2 regions of the Paraburkholderia sp. SIMBA_054 genome follow, and region 1 is predicted to be linked to the other one. Evidence: riboswitches for the same ligand, from Rfam matches in the RefSeq annotation. Region 1 holds a riboswitch; the other holds the start of a gene.
What was found. A riboswitch is a leader RNA that binds a small molecule or an ion and turns the genes downstream of it on or off. The one in region 1 is predicted to bind glycine.
Positions count from the first base shown of each region.

Region 2: it holds a riboswitch for glycine, as region 1 does, so the genes downstream of both, gcvT (glycine cleavage system aminomethyltransferase GcvT) here and SB822_RS10250 (FAD-dependent oxidoreductase) in region 1, are expected to answer to the same signal.

Region 1 covers NZ_JAWRXV010000007.1:7,740-13,684, reverse strand. Annotated here, with positions in the region: gene SB822_RS10255 (LysR family transcriptional regulator) at 218-1,159, shown strand; glycine riboswitch at 1,235-1,324, shown strand; partial or broken gene SB822_RS10250 (FAD-dependent oxidoreductase) at 1,482-1,952, shown strand; gene SB822_RS10245 (trypsin-like peptidase domain-containing protein) at 2,611-4,155, shown strand; gene SB822_RS10240 (M14 family metallopeptidase) at 4,260-5,633, shown strand; gene SB822_RS10235 (DUF1330 domain-containing protein) at 5,647-5,934, opposite strand; gene SB822_RS10230 (flavodoxin family protein) at 5,931-5,945, opposite strand, start outside.
Region 2 covers NZ_JAWRXV010000006.1:258,769-264,713, forward strand. Annotated here, with positions in the region: gene gcvP (aminomethyl-transferring glycine dehydrogenase) at 1-2,306, opposite strand, end outside; gene gcvH (glycine cleavage system protein GcvH) at 2,374-2,754, opposite strand; gene gcvT (glycine cleavage system aminomethyltransferase GcvT) at 2,858-3,976, opposite strand; glycine riboswitch at 4,066-4,196, opposite strand; glycine riboswitch at 4,247-4,360, opposite strand; gene SB822_RS09985 (hypothetical protein) at 4,521-4,880, opposite strand; gene SB822_RS09990 (oxidoreductase) at 4,976-5,945, opposite strand, start outside.

The DNA of each region.
Region 1 (5,945 bases):
ATTAATGTTTAATGATAAGGCGATGTATATTCAAATGAAATTCATCTCGATATTTAAGTCGTGAATGGTGCTTGTTTGATAATATGTTGTGACGGTGCTACATGATGGGTTTCCATGGGTGATAATCGTATTTATGTTGGCTGAAACTGCGGCTTTAAATGGGGTAAGGTAGTTTAATGTTGATATATATGTCTAATCTGTTTTATTTCTGTTGCTCATGCTGAATAAGCTGCAGGCAATACGAATATTCCTAAGAGTCGCCGAGAACAACTCTTTCAGTCGCGCTGCGTCGAGTCTCAATCTGTCAAATGCTGTTGTGACGCGCTATGTGGCGCTGCTGGAGGCGCATCTCAATGCGCGCCTCGTCAATCGCACGACGCGTAGCGTTTCGCTGACGGAAGCGGGCCGCGCCTATGCAAGGGGGTGCCAGCAACTGCTGGAGCTGCTGGATTCGATGGAATCGGCCGTGACAGAAGAAGCGGGCGAGCCCACGGGCACGCTCAAGGTCGCGGCGGCGGCCTCGTTTTCACTCGCGGCGCTAGCGCCTTTGCTGCACCGCTACCGGATACGTCATCCGAAGGTGAAGCTGGACGTCACGCTATTGCATCAGTCCGTCGATCTCGTCGAAGACGGGTTCGACGTCGGCATCGTCGCATCGTGGCAGGTGAACGGCAGCACGCTGGTGAAGCGTCCTGTGCTGTCGGTGCGGCCCATCGTGGTCGCGTCTACCGGCTATATCGAACGGCACGGCGCGCCGACCTCGCTCGAACAGCTTGCATCGCACAGTTTCCTCGCGCCTTCGCGAGATATGCATGGAACCGAGTGGTCATTCGCGAGCGCCGACGGTCGCGAGGAGACCTTGAATCTCGACTCCGTGTGCAGGGTCAATAGCATGATCATGCTGCGGCAACTGGTACTCGCCGACATGGGTCTCGCTATCCTGCCTGAGGACTACGTCGTCGGCGACATTGCGAGCGGCGCGTTGCTGCGTGTCCTTGCTGAGTATCGGGTGACCAACGGTCTCAAGGAATTGTCGCTCGTCTATCCCGGCCGGCGCCATGTGTCGGCGAAAGTGCGCACCTTCGTGGACTTCACGATCGAATACTTCCGAAGAGGTTTCTCCCCGGCTGCGCCGCGCGCCGACCTGACGGCGGACTGAACCCACGGTGGATCGTTGCCCGGAAGTTGGGGGCTTGCCCGGTTCTTTTTGCTTCGGTAAGGTCGCACTGTTCCACCACGCAGCACGGGAGAGATCGTCCCCAGCGACGACGCCGACGGAGCAACCGCCCCGGAAACTCTCAGGCAAAAGGACCGTGCAGCCGGAACATCTGGAGAGCGGCGCCACGCGCGCCCACCGAAGGGGAGCCCACGCCATTCGCGGCGCGCGGGCGAAACGCTCAGGTACATGGACAGATGGGGCATCGGCGCCGGCAGCAGCACGAAGCGCGGCCGGCGATGCTCAACGAACACTGGACCATGTCATCTCACGAATCGCCATCATCGGCGCCGGGATCACCGGCGTCACGACCGCTAACGCCCTCGCGCAACGCGGCTATCGCGTCACCGTCTTCGAGCGTCACCGCTACGCGGCGATGGAAACCTCGTTTACCAACGGCGGACAACTGTCGGCGAGCAACGCCGAAGTCTGGAACAGCCGCGCCACCATCATCAAGGGGCTGCGCTGGATGTTCACGCGGCAGATTCCGCACTACCGCGCGAACACGATCGAGACGGTGCGGCGTGCCATTGCCGCGCGCGAACATCTGTTCGGCATTGCAGCGCGGGAAGGCATCGACTTCGATCTCGAACGGCGCGGCATCCTGCACTTCTACGCGGCGCGCAAGGAGTATGAGTCCGCGCTGAAGGTCAACGCGCTGCTGCGCGAAGGCGGGCTCGAGCGGCGCTCTGTCACGCCAGACGAAATCCGTTCGATCGAGCCGGCGCTGCACGGATGGACGCTGTCGGCGGCGACGGCGGAGGGCGTCGCGCAGGCGTTGTCGGCGTCGACATGATGGGCGCGCGTAGCTGACGAAACACGCAGGCGGGCGGCCTCGACTTTCGAAGTCGAAACGCGAAGCAGCGGACATGAGCGTTTTCGAACATGCGCTGCCGCGAGCGTTTGGCCGCCCGCATCATCGACGCACAACTGACACAAATGGATGACGCGTTTTGCGTGACAGTAATCGCGTCACGACGGCGTAGCGACTAACGCTTGTCGAATTGCCAGCGCGAACTATCAGCGCGGACTACCAGCGTACCGGCAGAGCCACCATCGGCGCACGCCAGGATTTGTACTCGCTGCAATTTTGCTGCCCGCTTTCTATAAATGAATCAGGACGAACGGGTCAACCGTTCGCGTCCCTGATTGTCCATTGCGGGCAAACATGCAACTGAATCTCACGTCGACTTCGATCCACCCAGACAGACATCGAGGGTCGATCGCATCCGTCTGCGCTCGCGGTTGGATTGCGATGCGATATGGTTTGCGTCGGCCGGATGGGTTCTCTTTCTTTTCGAACTCTTCGGTGTGCTATGTCACAGTCGCCGGCCGCCACGCGCTAAATAATGTCTTCACAGTGCCAGGCATAACTAACGCCATGGAGGTGCGCTGTGTTTCACTCAACTCTATTCCGCACCTGGTTTTGCACCGCCGTGACAACGGCCTGCCTCACCGGATACCCCTACGCCAACGCCGAAGCGATAGCACCGCATGTTGCGCCTGCTTCCGCGCCGTCGCCTGCGTCCGCGCCAGTGAAAGAGAAGCGAATGGCGCCCGGGAATGCGAGCGCGCCGCTCGACTTCCCGGCAATCGTCGAGCGCTACGGACCCGCCGTCGTGAACATCCGCGCGATCCTGCCGGAGAAGGCGCTGGCGGTGGCAACGCAGCCGGCGCCAGCTGCGTCGCCGGCGCCCGCTTCGGGCGCGAGCTCCGAAGCGATCGACGGTGACGACCCGCTGTTCGCGTTCTTCCGGCAGGCCATGCCGCAGTCGCAAGACGGGCAGGGCAGCTCACCGCGTGCAATGTCGGGTGTGGGCTCGGGCTTCATCGTCAGCCCCAACGGCTTGATTCTGACGACGGCCCATGTCGTCGACGGCTCCGATGACGTGACGGTGCGCCTCACTGACCGGCGCGAGTTCAAGGCAAAAGTCGTCGCCGTCGATGGCCCAAGCGATGTCGCCGTGATCCAGATCGAAGCGACGAAGCTGCCTGTCGTCAAGCTCGGCGATTCGACGCGGGTGCGCGTCGGCGAACAGGTGCTGACGATCGGCTCACCGGATAGCTATCAGAACACGGTGACGGCGGGCATCGTCAGCGCGACGTCCCGCACGCTGTCCGATGGCACGACGTTTCCGTTCTTCCAGACCAACGGCGCATTGAATCCCGACAACTCGGGCGGCCCGGTGTTCAATCGCGCGGGGGAAGTGGTCGGCATACACGTGCAGGTTTACGCCGACGGCGATCGTTTCCAGAGTCTGACTTTTGCCATCCCGATCGCGATGGCAAACAAGGTGCGCGCGCAGTTGCAGGCGCAGTCAAAGTCTCAGGACGCAGACGCCGCGCACGGTGCGTTCGGCATGCAGGTGCAGGACGTCGATCCGGGCCTTGCCGGCGCGTTCGGTCTGCCGCGCGCGGCGGGCGTACTGGTGATTGCCGTCGAGCCCGGCAGTCCCGCCGCCACGAGCAAGCTGAAGCCCGGCGACGTGATCGTGCAGATCGGCGACAAGCCCGTCGAGCACAGCGCGGATCTCACCGATCAGGATGCGGTGCCGCAGTCGGGCACGAAAGTCCCTGTGAAGCTGATTCGTAATCGCAAGCAGATGACGATCATGGTTAACCTGACGCCATCGGCGCAATACGCGAGCACGGGCGTGAGCGATGTCGGGCCGCTGGATCATCTCGGCCTCAGCATGCATCCGCTGACGGACGACGAACGGCGCTCGACGGGCCTCGCCGAAGGGCTGATGGTCGAGGACGTGTCGGGGACGGCGGGCACGGCCGGCATCAAGCCGGGCGATGTGGTGTTGTCGCTGAACGGCACGCTGGTTGCATCGCAGGATGAACTGGCGGCGCTCGCGGCGAAGGCGGGGAAGAAGGCGGCGCTGCTGATCCAGCGTAACCATGCACGCAGTTTCGTGACTGTCGATCTGAAGTGAAGCGCAAGGGCTGCGGCGGGACGATTGAAATGTCCGCCGCGTCCGCCGTTCTCGGTTAGAAGGACCGGACCGTCTGGACCGGCCCGTCTGACCGGAGAACGAACATGTCCCGCTACCACGCACGCATCACAGGAAAAGATCAGGCCGCATTGGCCGATCTCGTGACGAAGCATAAGGTTACGGTCGCGCGCCATACGATCGAGAAGGTCCACGGCGGCTATCGCGTCGACGCGCACGCCACCAATGCGCAGATCAAGGCGCTCGAAGCGGACGGCTACCAGGTCGAACGGCTGGAGGACGCCGAAGCGCAAGGCAAGGTGCGCCAGGCCGAGACGCGCGCGCAACTGGCCGCGCCGCACGCGCTGGATGCGTTATCCGTCGCGGCGGGAACCGGCTATCTCGATGTTGCGCAAATCGAGGCGGCGCTTGCCGCCGCAAGCAATGCGCCCAATGATGCGTTCACGAAGCTGATCAAGCTGCCTCATCCAACCTGGGAAAAGCGCAGCTGCCACGCGTTGAAAATCGGCAAAGGCAGCGCAGCGGGGCGTCCCGGCATCTATTTCCTTGGCGGCGTGCACGCGCGCGAATGGGGAAGCCCGGATATCCTGATCCATTTCGTGCAACTGCTCGCCAACGCGTACACCACGCACAAACCGATCAAGATCGGCAGCCGTACGTTCAAGGCGGCGGACATCAAGCATGTGATCGAAAGCAAAGACCTGTACGTGTTTCCGCAGGCGAATCCCGATGGCCGCCACTACAGCATGTCGACCGAGTCGATGTGGCGCAAGAACCGCCGGCCCGCGCCTGCGGGGCATAGCAAGCCGCAATGCTGCGGCGTCGATATCAACCGCAACTACAATTTTCTGTGGAATTTCCCGCAGTACTTCGATCCCGAAAGTCCGATCGCCAATTCCACCGATCCCTGCGACTACGAGGTGTATATCGGTCCCGCCGCCGAATCGGAGCCGGAAACGAAGAACGCCGTGTGGATGTTCGACACCTACCCGAACATCCGCTATTTCGTCGATCTGCACAGCTATTCGGAGGACATTCTGTACAACTGGGGCGACGACGAGAACCAGAGCGGTCACCCCGACATGAACTTCCAGAATGCCGCGTACGACGGCAAGCGCGGCATTGCCAACGACAAGGCGTATCGCGAGTACATCGCGACAGCGGACAAGAAGATCGCCGTCGATCTCGCGCACGAAATGCGCGACGCGATCAAGGCTTCGCGCGGCCGCGTCTACAAGACGGAGCAGTCGATGAGCCTGTATCCGACGGCGGGCACGTCCGACGACTATGCATTCAGCCGTCACATCGTCGATGCGAAGAAGGCGAAGGTGTTCTCGTATACGATCGAATGGGGCAGCCCCGACAATCCGACGCCGTTCCATCCGCCGTATCCGGAGATGAAGCAGATCATCGACGAGGTGACGTCGGGGTTACTGGCTTTTTGCATTGCAGCGAAGTGACGGCGCTGCCGTTTCAAAGTCCTTCGATCAGCACGACACGGTGACGTGATCCTGTGAGCCTGTGCTGCGCGACTTGCTGATACGCATCGCTGTCGTACCAGGCGCGGGCCGCCGTGAGCGACGGAAATTCGAGCACGACGGTCGCTTCAGCTGGATCGCCTTCCAGCACCTGTTGCGTGCCATTCGCGGCGAGCACCTTGTGCGTGTATCCGTCGAAGGTGTCACGCACCTTCGAGCGGTATGCGTCGAGCGCCGCCTGGTCCTGCGTGCTTTCGCGCGTGAAAATCATGTAAGCCGTCAAGACGGTTCTCC
Region 2 (5,945 bases), on a different contig from region 1:
GAGACGGCACCGATGCCGTTCGCATCGCGTTCATAGCCCGTCGAGGTCTGGTTCGGCAGGAACTTCGCCAGATGCGCGCCGACGGCGACAGGGCCGACGCCCGGTCCGCCGCCGCCGTGCGGAATGCAGAACGTCTTGTGCAGGTTCAGGTGCGAGACATCGCCGCCGAACTGGCCCGGCGCCGCGAGGCCGACCATCGCGTTCATGTTCGCGCCGTCCACATAGACCTGGCCGCCGTGCGCGTGCACGATCTCGCAGACTTCGCGGATGTTCTGCTCGAACACGCCGTGCGTCGACGGGTACGTGATCATGATCGCCGCGAGCTTGTCGGCGTGTTGCGCGGCCTTCTTCTTCAGGTCTTCGATATCGACGTTGCCTTGCGCGTCGCACGCAACGACGACGACCTGCATGCCCGCCATCTGCGCCGACGCCGGGTTCGTGCCGTGCGCCGAAGCGGGAATCAGGCACACGTTACGATGACCTTCGCCGCGCGATTCGTGATACGCGTGGATGATCAGCAGACCCGCGTACTCGCCTTGCGAGCCGGCGTTCGGTTGCAGCGACACGGCCGCGTAGCCGGTTGCGGCGACCAGCATCTGTTCGAGCTGATCGATCATTTCACGGTAGCCGACGGTTTGCTCGGCGGGCGCGAACGGGTGAATCTGGCCGAACTCGGGCCACGTGACGGGCAGCATTTCCGACGTCGCGTTGAGCTTCATCGTGCACGAGCCGAGCGGAATCATCGAGCGGTCGAGCGCGAGGTCCTTGTCCGACAGGCTGCGCAGATAGCGCAGCATTTCCGTTTCCGAATGGTGACGGTTGAACACGTGGTGCGTCAGATACGCGCTTTCGCGTTCGAGCGTGGTCGGGAACGTGTTCGACGCGCCAAGCTTTGCATCGAGTTCGTCGATTTGCGGCACGGCTTCGACGAATGCAGCTTGCGCGAACGCGGCGAGCAGATCTGCGAGATCGGCGCGGGTGGTCGTTTCGTCGATCGACAGACCGACGCGCGTGTCGCTCACGTGACGCAGGTTGATGCCCTTCGCTGTCGCGGCGTCGCGCAGTGCCTGGGTGCGGGCACCCGTTTCGAACGTGAGTGTGTCGAAGAACGATTGGTTGATGAGCGTATAGCCGAGTTGCTTCGCGCCTTCCGCGAGCAGTGCGGCGATGCGGTTCACGCGTTGCGCGATCATCTTCAGGCCGCGCGGGCCGTGATAGACGGCGTACATGCTGGCCATGATCGCGAGCAGCGCTTGCGCCGTGCACACATTCGACGTCGCCTTTTCGCGGCGGATGTGCTGTTCGCGCGTTTGCAGCGCGAGACGCAGCGCGGGATTGCCTTGCGCATCGACGGTCACGCCGACCAGACGGCCCGGCATCTGGCGCTTGAATTCGTCGCGCACGGCGAGATACGCCGCATGTGGGCCGCCGAAGCCGACGGGCACGCCAAAGCGCTGCGAGTTGCCGACAGCCACGTCCGCACCCCATTCGCCCGGCGGCGTGAGCATCGTCAGCGCGAGCAGATCGGCGGCGGCGACCACGTGGCCGCCCGCTGCGTGGATCGCTTCAGCGAGTGCGCGGTAGTCGTGCACGTCGCCGTTCACGCCCGGGTATTGCAGCAGCACGCCGAACGCATTCGACGCAGCCGCATCAGCAGCCGGGCCGACCTTCACTTCGATGCCGACGGGCTTCGCGCGCGTCTTCACGACTTCGATGGTTTGCGGCAGCACGTCGTCTGCCACATAGAAAATGTTCGACTTCGGCTTGCCCACGCGTTGCAGCAGCGTCATCGCTTCGGCGGCCGCCGTCGATTCGTCGAGCAGCGACGCGTTCGAGATCGCGAGACCCGTCAGGTCGACGATCATCTGCTGATAGTTCAGCAGCGCTTCGAGACGGCCTTGCGAGATTTCCGGCTGATACGGCGTGTATGCCGTGTACCACGCCGGATTTTCGAGCACGTTGCGCAGGATGACGGCGGGCGTGTGCGTGTTGTAATAGCCTTGGCCGATGTACGAGCGGAACACCTGGTTCTTGTCCGCGAGTTCGCGCAGCGCGGCGAGCGCTTCGGCTTCGCTCTTCGGCTGGGCGAACGGGCCGAGCGGCAGCGCGTCCTGGCGGCGAATCGTCTTCGGAATCACCGCGTCCATCAACGCGGCGCGCGATGCGAAGCCGAGGGCTTCGAGCATCGACTGCTGATCGGCCGTATCCGGGCCGATATGCCGTTCGGCGAAGGCGTCATGCACTTCGAGCGCGGCGAGCGAGAGAGGAGTGCGGTTCATCAGACGATCCGGGTGTTCGAGCTTCATGGAATGTTCCTGCTGGCGCGGCGTTCTTCTGTCGTGGCGGACGCCGCGCCGGTCGTGAGTAAGTGGCTTATTCGCCGATCGACTTGCCGTACGCGGCGGCGTCCATCAGACGGTCTTCCGAGGCGCCCGCGGCCGGCTTGATCTTGAACAGCCAGTTGTCGTAGGGCGCGCTGTTCACGGCGTCCGGCGTATCGGCGACGTTCTGGTTGGCCTCGATGATCTCGCCCGACACGGGCGCGTAGATATCGGACGCCGCCTTCACCGATTCGATGACGGCGACGGTATCGCCTGCCGAGACGGTCTGGCCCAGTTGCTGCAGTTCGAAGAAGACGATGTCGCCGAGCGCTTCCTGCGCGTGGTCGGTGATGCCGACCGTCAGCGTGCCGTCCGCCTCGGTGCGGACCCATTCGTGCGATTCGGTATATTTCAGATCGGCCGGGATGCTCATCGGATGCTCCTATGCGGTAATTCGGTTAATTTAAATAGTGGGACGCACGCGACGCTTTCGTGTCTGTCTGGTGACTGTGTCGTGACGCTGATCGTATGACCGATCAGCCGACGAGCACTTTGCCGTTGCGCACGAATGGCAGTTTAACCACGCTGGCGGGAAGTGCCTTGTCACGGATCTGAACGTGGACGACGTCGCCCGGCTGCACGCCCTTCGGCACGCGCGCAAAGGCGATCGATTCCTGCATGGTCGGCGAGAACGTGCCGCTCGTGATTTCGCCGTCGCCAGCGGGCGTGACGACCTTTTGGTGCGCGCGCAGCACGCCCGCAGCCTTGCCGTTGTCCTTGTGCAGGATCAGGCCGACAAACGACGACTTCGAACCATCAGCTTCGAGCTTTGCGCGGCCGATGAAATCGCGCGGCGCGGTCAGATCGACCGTCCATGCGAGGCCGGCGTCGAGGGGCGACACGTTGTCGTCCATATCCTGGCCGTACAGGTTCATGCCGGCTTCGAGGCGCAGCGTGTCGCGCGCGCCGAGACCGGCGGGGCGCACGCCTTGCGCCTGCAGCGCGTTCCACAGCGCTTCGACGTGATCGGCGGGAACGATGATTTCGAAGCCGTCTTCGCCCGTGTAGCCGGTGCGCGCGACCGTCAGCTCGCCAAATGGCGTATCGGTGACGCGCGCGGCGTTGAACGGCTTGAGGGCTTCGCTGGCGGCGCGCGCGTGGGGCACGGTCGCCCAGACTTTTTCGCGCGCGTTCGGACCTTGCACGGCGACGATCGCGTAGTCGCGGCGCGGCGTGATGGTCAGGCCGAAGCCTTGTTCGTCATTGAGCTTGGTGAACCACGCGACGTCTTTCTCGGCCGTGCCGGCATTCACGACGACGCGGAAATGATCTTCGCCGAAGTAATAGACGATCAGATCGTCGATCACGCCGCCTTCGGGGTTGAGCAGGCAGGAGTAAAGGGCTTTGCCCGGGGCTTGCAGCTTGCCGACGTTGTTCGCCAGCGCGCGCTCGAAGAAAGCGCGCACGCACTCGCCCGTGAAATCGACGACGCACATGTGGGATACGTCGAACATGCCGGCGTCGGTGCGCACGGCGCGATGCTCTTCGATCTGCGAGCCGTAATTGACGGGCATGTCCCACCCGCCGAAGTCGACCATGCGGGCATTGAGCGCACGGTGCGTGGCGTGGAGCGGGGTGTGTTTGAGTTCGGTCATCGGGGCCTCGGGGCGTCGCTAAACAGGAAAGGCCATGCGGCGAAACCCCTCGCGGCCTGATCCCATCTCGGGCCAACGAGCGATAACTGCATGCCCCCTCTGTCCTCGATACCTGAGAGATTGCGCTGCCGTCAGCGAGTGCTGATGGGCTGGCGCGCGCCCCTTCGGTGGGCAGCCTGCGCGAGCATTCGCGCTACTGCCGCTCTCCAGAGTGCGAAAAACAGGCGCTCGTTCAAATGAGGTCGTTATGACCGGATGACGAGCGGGTTTTTCGACGCGGTCGGTCCTTTTGCCTGAGAGTTTGCGGGTGTGCCCCTTCGGCGGCGCTGGCTGCTGGACGTTCTGAAAACGACAGCGGACGGCGCGCTCTCCCGACGCGTGCGGCGAATGTACGCGAGGGGCGAAGGGATGTCAAATTGGCGCGCCGGGCTTGAGCGGGCGCGGCTGAGCCGGCGGTCGACGCGACGCCGTGGTCAAAAAAGCGCCGCTCGCGAGGCAAGGTAAGCACGCGCCGAACGGTCGGCACGGCACGTGCCACCGTCAATCAGCGGTTGATGGCCGCCGACGCCGTATCCAGTTCCTGATTCAGCACGCGCTGCTCGTCGCCCGTGAGGCCGCCGCCGTGTTGTCCGGCCATGTCGTGCGCTTCGTGGCGGATCGTATCGAGCCGGCGGTGCAGCGCGGCGCCTTCGGGCGGCGGATAGTGGCCCTGGTTCACGCGCGCGTCGACGTTGCGGCCCATGTTGTCGATGCGGCCGTCGACCTGCTCGAGGCGATGCACGGCCATTTCGTGCGGATTCGGCGCGCGAGACGGCTCGGCGAGCTGCTGCGACGGTGAGGCCACGCACGCGGCTAGCGACGAAACCAGCGCGAAACAGCCAAGCGCGCGAACGATATGCTGCATATTCCTTCCTTTCTGTTTGATCCCGAATGGATACCGGAGGGCCACGAAGGCCAACACCCTGACGGGTGGCAGCGAAATCGCCGCCACCCTGACCGCTACGCGCCTCGCCTGAATGCCAGGCGCACGCCTTCCTTCTCACTGCGATTCGCAAGCTCGATGATGGTCATGACGTCCACCGCGTCAGCCGCGCTAACCGGGAACGGCACGCCGTCATGGATCGATGCCGCCAGCGCGCGGTAGAACTCGGCGTACGCGCCGTCGCGCGTCGGCAGATCGCGCTGCACTTCCTGTTCGCCTTCCAGCACGCGCAGCGCGCCCGCTTCATTGCCGCCGCCGAAACCGGCATCGCCCGGACGCAAGCCCGCCTTCAACTGATCTTCCTGCGTGTCCAGCCCGTTCTTCACATAACTGCCGCGCGTGCCGTGGATCGTGTAGCGCGGCGCGACGATCGCCGTCAGCGCGCTCGCGTGCAGCACCACTTCATGGTTCGCGTAGCCGAGCAGCAGATGCACGTAATCCGGCGCGCTCGCATTGTCGCGGTATGCCTTCACCGTTGCATAGACCGTTTCGGGCACGCCGAACAGCGTCAATGCCTGATCGATCAGATGCGGGCCGAGATCGAACAGCAGGCCGCCGCCACGCGACGCCTCTTCGCGCCAGCGTTGCCGGATGCCCGGGCGAAAGCGGTCGAAGTGCGATTCGAAATGCGTGATGCGGCCGAGTTCGCCGCTCGCGATCAGGTCGCGCACGGTCATGAAATCGCCGTCCCAGCGACGGTTGTGGAACGGCGCGAATACCAGCCCCTTGCTTTGCGCGAGATCGGCGAGCGTACATGCATCGGCGGCGGAGAGCGTGACGGGCTTGTCGACGACGACATGCTTGCCCGCTTCGAGCGTGCGGCGTGCGAGGTCGAAGTGCGTGTCGTTCGGCGTCGCGATCACGACGCATTCGATGTCCGACAGCGCGAGCAGCGCGTCGATATCGGCGACGATCGTTGCGTTCGGATAATCGGCGCGCGCCTTGTCCGGCTGGCCCGTGGCAATCGCGGCGACGCTCGCGCGTCCG